Arenibacter algicola: one gene and its partner. The protein of the gene in region 2 interacts with the protein of the main gene of each other region in a pairwise test. Links are inferred from orthologs where the notes say so. Each region holds a gene or a part of one and is shown on either strand. Other genes may lie near its edges.

Region 1 (3,053 bases), 150 kb from region 2 along the record:
ATCGCTTTTAGGTACTTGGTATTATTGTTTACATTCCAGCCCCTTCTAATTCCGTCATAGGAATGGGCGGAGGGACCAATGCCCAAGTATTTTTTCCCCTGCCAATAGGCCGTGTTGTTCCGGGAAAAGTAACCTGGTTTTCCAAAATTGGAAATTTCGTAGTTAATAAAGCCTGCAGCTTCCAATTTACGTACCAGAATATGAAAATGTACCTCAGCCAATTCATCATCCACAGGAGGGATAAGCCCTTTTTCTATAAACGATTTTAAGGCCGTTTTGGGCTCCACAGTAAGGGCGTAACTGGAAATATGGGGCACCCCGAAGGCCAATGCCTTTTCTATATTGGCAACCCATCGTTCATTGGTCATCCCGGGAATACCATATATAAGATCGATGGAAATATTATCAAAATAATTCTTGGCCAGTACGATGCAGTCTTCCGCTTCCATGGAATTATGCGCCCTGTTCATCATCTTTAAATCCTCCTCAAAAAAAGATTGGATTCCGATACTTAACCTATTGATTGGTGATTTGGCCAATTCTTCTATCTTTTCTTCGGACAGATCATCGGGGTTGGCCTCCAAAGTGATCTCGGGTGCACTTACCACAGTATAATTACTATAAACCGACCCAATTATCTGGTTGATTTCTGCTGTGTTCAAAACCGATGGAGTTCCACCCCCAAAGTAAATTGTTTGCACCTCCTCCTCCTTAAACTCATCCTTCCTAAGTTCCAATTCCTTGATCAATGCCAGTACCATGGCCTCCTTCTTCCCCATATTGGTGGAAAAATGAAAATCGCAATAGTGACAGGCCTGCTTGCAGAAAGGGATATGGATGTAAATGCCGCTCATTTTTTCAGTAATCAGTAAACAGTGGTCAGTGGTCAGTGGTCAGTGGTCAGTGGTCAGTGGTTAGTGGTTAGTGGTTAGTAAAAATATCTATTTGGAACCAAACTTGTCAGGGTTATTAATCATGTAATAAATTAGCTTACCTATTTCCTTGCTTTCGCCAATCAACTCATCGAATATTTTCTTATCAATATATTGGCACTCCTTCGCATACTCTAACCATACTTGAGTTTCTAGATTCTCGGCATCACTATCTGTTAATTTATTAATGAAATATTTTGGATAAAGACGCTTAGCATAAGATTCGGCAATATTTGCCGAAACACTTCTGGAGGATCTTCTTATCTGATCGGTCAAAGAATATCTTTCTTCCTTAGGAAAGGATTTGGAAATCTCAAAAATCCTCATCGCCAAAGTAAAAGATTTTTTATAAGCCAATAAGTCCTGAAATCTCATAGTTACTGATTGCTGTTCAATAGATCTAAATTATGTTTTTTAAAGAATTGGTATATAAATCTGATCCAAGTCCCATTTGGCTCAAACCAAACTGTTTACTTTTTACTGATTACTGTTCACTATATAACCGCCAATCTTCACTTCTTCACCCTACCATCGTTCTGTTTCACAAAAGCATCCCAGCCACTATAGCTTTTGCCTACTTCTATTCGGCCTTCGTTATAAAAATGACAGACTGCAGCGGCAAGACCATCGGTACTGTCCAGGTTTTTAGGGAGCGACTTTAATCCCAACACGCTTTGCAGCATTTTGGCCACCTGTTCCTTACTGGCGTTACCGTTTCCTGTAATGGCCATTTTAATCTTTTTTGGGAGGTATTCCGTGATGGGAATTTGGCGCGATAGGCCTGCAGCCATGGCCACGCCCTGGGCCCTGCCCAACTTGAGCATGGATTGCACATTCTTTCCAAAAAAAGGGGCCTCAATAGCAATTTCGTCCGGGTGGTAAGTATCGATAAGCTCTATGGTGCGTTCAAAAATAAGTTTTAGCTTGGTATAGGGGTCATCGTATTTTTGAAGCAGGAGTTCGTTCATCTGAAGAAACTCCATTTTCTTATTCACCACCTTAATTATGCCAAAACCCATAATGGTGGTTCCAGGATCGATACCCAATATTATCTTTTCATTTGCCAAGGAAGGAATTGTTTAGATTCTAGATTTATATTTCAGTTGGAATTCACTATAATGGGAATCCTAAATTTTGAGGATACCGGCACCCCTCGTTTTAAGGCAGGCGATAATGGAGGCAGGCCTTTTAGGCTTTGAGTGATGATGCTACGAAATTCGGGGATCTGATTTTCAATATCCTGGTTGCGCTGCACTTCCAATACCGAAATTTCCCCTTTGTAGTCCACCAAAAAATCCACGTATATAGAGGTGTTGATATCGGACACAAATTGAAATTCAAAATCCTCCAAAGTCGCAGTATATTGTTCCAATAGTGTATTTTGAAAACAATCCAACTGCCCCGTCTTGTCCAACATTTCATCGCAGTTGTCAAATAAGGGGTACTTATCAACCTCATTAAAATTTATATTGCGCATTTCCTCGTTTACCAATTCTTGGGTTTTTTCTTCTTTGGAAGTAAACCAGTCGCAAGAGGTAAAAAGACAAAAACAAGCCAAAACCGCAACTTTCCTCATGTATGCCAGATTCTGGGCGGAAATTACAATTTTTTGATCAATTTAAGGGCTGTAGCTGTCAATTTCCTCCTCAATAGTCTTATCCTATGGCCTACAATTTTCATGAAATAAACTTCGGAATAGTACAATGGTCACCTCTTGGAAAGAAATAGTAGTGTTTACTTATTGGTAATATGGTATTTCTGTTGGTCCGTAACGACAAGCATAGTAGTGGGCAATCCTTTGTACTTAAAAGTTAAGACATCCCCTTTTTGGGCTTCAATCTCAATTAGCCCATCAAAGTCGGTAACCACAACCTCATTTTTTCCTTGTATGGAAACATCAACTCCGGGCAACCCTTTGGTTCCATCCGTAACCATACATCGAAGATATTCCTTACCATCAACCTTTTTAACATATGCCATAACAGACATTGTATTCGCAACTGACGTTAATTCTGGCGATTGTGATGAACCATTTTCTTCTGGGCCCTGAAGCCTGAATGTAATCGGAATCGAAAAAGGCACCCGTACTTTTTCACCACGGTGTTCCCCAGGTATCATTTG
Region 2 (3,111 bases):
AGGCGGCCATGGAAAGTGGAGTGGCCAAAATGCCCATAGATGATTGGGATAAGTATAGGGAGGAATTATTGCAGCGCTCCGGTAACGATAATAAAATAGTTCGTTTGCTCCACGATCGTGCAAGAATGAACCCTAAAAAAATTGTTTACGCGGAGGCTGATCATTTGGACGTGCTAAAAGCGGCCCAAATTGCCTATGAGGAAGGGTTGGCAACGCCAATTTTATTGGGAAATAAGGTGATTATTTCGGAATTGATGAAGGAGCTGGAATTCGATGCCGATATTCTCATAATAGATTCCCATGCCGATGAAACCAATGATAAAAGAAATCATTATGCCGCCAAGTATTTTGAAAATAGACAGCGTAGTGGGGTAAGCCTCTTCGGGGCCCGCGCCAAGATGAAAGAGCGTAATTATTTTGCAGCAATGATGGTATTGGAGGGAGATGCGGATGGTATGATTTCCGGATATTCCAGGGCATACCCTACGGTGGTAAAACCAGTTTTTGAGGTAATAGGAAGGGCTGCCAACGTTAAAAAGGTGTCTACCGTAAACATTATGATTACCGAAAGGGGGCCGTTGTTTTTGGCAGATACTTCTATCAACATAGATCCCAGCGCCGAGGAAATTGCAGAAATTGCAAAAATGACGGCAAATGTGGCTACTACCTTTGGTTTTAGTCCTGTCATGGCCCTATTGTCCTATGCCAATTTTGGATCTTCAACACATCCCCGAGCTACCAAAGTGAAGGAGGCTGTAAAAATATTGCACGCCAACAATCCTGAATTGGTGGTCGATGGGGAAATTCAAATCGACTTTGCGTTGAACAAAGAATTGCACCAGGGTAAATTTCCCTTTTCCAAATTGTCCGGTAAAAAAGTAAATACACTAATTTTTCCAAACTTGGAGTCGGCCAACATTACCTATAAACTACTGAAGGAGCTGAACCAGGCAGATTCCATTGGTCCTATCATGGTAGGGCTAAGACGATCCGTACACATTCTTCAATTGGGGGCCAGTGTAGACGAGATGGTCAATATGACTGCTGTGGCGGTTATCGATGCCCAGGAAAGGGAGAAAAGAAAATTGGCAAAAACACAAAAATAAATAGTTTAAATAATTCTAGTTTCAAGATGGCTTGAAACCCGAAACCAGCAAAGGCTAATGATTACCCATTTAAAAGGAAAACTTGTTGAAAAAAATCCCACCCATATTGTAATCGAATGTGCGGGTGTGGGATATTTTGTAAATATTTCGCTGCACACGTTTTCAAAAATTGGGGATTCGGAAAGCATTCAGCTGTACACCCATCTACAAGTAAAGGAAGATTCACATACTTTGTTCGGTTTCTCCGAAAAGTCCGAAAGGGAGATATTTAGATTGCTTTTGTCCGTATCCGGAATAGGATCCAGTACGGCCAGAACTATGTTGTCCTCCCTGTCTCCAGCTCAGATCAGGGATGCCATAGCCACGGGAGATGTGCCTACTATTCAAGGAATCAAGGGCATCGGTGCCAAAACGGCACAACGGGTAATTTTGGACCTCAAGGACAAGGTTTTAAAAGTCTACGATATTGATGAACTTTCCGCCCCATCAAACAATACAAATAAAGATGAAGCGTTATCTGCATTAGAGGTTCTTGGTTTTGTCCGCAAACAAGCTGAAAAGGTTGTGGATAAAGTAGTTGCCCAAGACCCTGGACTAAGCGTAGAGGACATTATAAAATTTGCGCTTAAAAATTTATAACAAGTTTGAAAAAAGGGGCAAAATTTTATCTTAAATCATCATTTAAGCTTACTATCCTACTGTTTATTTTCTTGGCCGCAACGGGTACTTCCCTAGCGCAGGAAATAGAGGGGGAAGATGCAATTGAGCAGGAAGTAGATTCGGTAAAAACGGGTGTTGCACTGGGAAAATTGAAAATGGAAAACCCGGACAGCATAGTTTCAAAGTATACTTATGACCCCAATCTTGACAGATATATCTATACGGTAAGTGTTGGGGATTTTGATATCAATTACCCCGTTATCCTTACCCCTGAACAATACTTGGAGCTTGTGCGCCGCGAGGGCATGAAGTCCTATTTTAAAGAAAAAATTGATGCTTTTTCTGGCAAAAAAGAGGGTAGTGAGGCAGCTCGTAAAAATTTACTTCCCAATTTCTATGTAAATAATAGTTTTTTTGAAAGTGTCTTTGGAGGCAATACCATTGAGGTGATTCCACAGGGATCTGTGGCGATGGATCTAGGGGTGATATGGCAAAAAAACGATAACCCATCCCTGTCCCCACGTAACAGGACCAATCTTTCCTTCGATTTTGATCAACGGATAAGCTTAAGTATGTTGGGTAAAATAGGGGAGCGACTTCAGGTAACGGCCAATTATGATACCGAGGCTACCTTCGATTTTCAGAATTTGGTCAAGTTGGACTATACACCATCCGAGGATGATATACTTCAAAAGATAGAGGTAGGTAATGTTAGTATGCCTCTTAATAGTTCCTTGATTACAGGGGCACAGAGCCTTTTCGGGGTAAAGACCGAACTTCAATTTGGGAAGACCAGGGTTACGGCCGTATTTTCGGAACAAAGGTCGCAGAGCAATACGGTGGTGGCTCAAGGTGGGGGTACGGTGAACGACTTTGAACTTAGGGCCCAGGATTACGATGCCGATAAACACTTCTTCCTGGCCCATTATTTTAGGGATAATTATGATGCCGCACTTGTTAATTATCCATATATAAGGAGCCAGGTCCAGATTACAAGGTTGGAAGTTTGGATTACCAATAGGAGCCAGCAAACCGTGAATATTAGAAACGTTGTTGCTATTCAGGATTTGGGGGAGATACAACCCGAAAAAACAAGAATAGGGCAAAACAACGGTGATCCCGCTGGATTCTTTAATAGTTCCGCTGCCGGTAATTTACCAAGGAACGCTGCCAATGATTTTGATCCTCTACAAATAGGGTCCGGGGGCGCGCTCACAAGTAATATTCGCGATATAGCTACCGTGCAAACTGGTTTTAATGTTCCCGGTTATACCGTTAACCAAGGGTTTGATTATGCTATTTTGGAGAATGCGAGAAAATTGGAACAGGGCAGGGATTTTACCTT

Evidence for each region.
Region 1: the proteins of ruvA (region 2) and ruvC interact in binary tests that used the Escherichia coli proteins (3 or more experiments, as listed by UniProt). The link is inferred for Arenibacter algicola from one-to-one orthologs.

What each region holds. Positions count from the first base shown.
Region 1 is NZ_JPOO01000001.1:557,382-560,434, reverse strand. Bases 223-2,938 are described here. They hold ruvC (crossover junction endodeoxyribonuclease RuvC), read right to left. Parts: upstream 2,000-2,938; coding sequence 1,445-1,999; downstream 223-1,444. Other genes in these bases: U735_RS24355 (M56 family metallopeptidase), read right to left, coding at 2,667-2,938; U735_RS0102305 (hypothetical protein), read right to left, coding at 2,032-2,508; U735_RS0102315 (four helix bundle protein), read right to left, coding at 942-1,307; hemW (radical SAM family heme chaperone HemW), read right to left, coding at 223-854. In the rest of the region: more of hemW, read right to left, coding at 1-222; more of U735_RS24355, read right to left, coding at 2,939-3,053.
Region 2 is NZ_JPOO01000001.1:711,808-714,918, forward strand. The notes cover bases 181-2,954. They hold ruvA (Holliday junction branch migration protein RuvA), read left to right. Parts: upstream 181-1,163; coding sequence 1,164-1,745; downstream 1,746-2,954. Other genes in these bases: U735_RS0102965 (NADP-dependent malic enzyme), read left to right, coding at 181-1,106; sov (T9SS outer membrane translocon Sov/SprA), read left to right, coding at 1,751-2,954. Also shown: more of U735_RS0102965, read left to right, coding at 1-180; more of sov, read left to right, coding at 2,955-3,111. UniProt on the Escherichia coli protein: The RuvA-RuvB-RuvC complex processes Holliday junction (HJ) DNA during genetic recombination and DNA repair.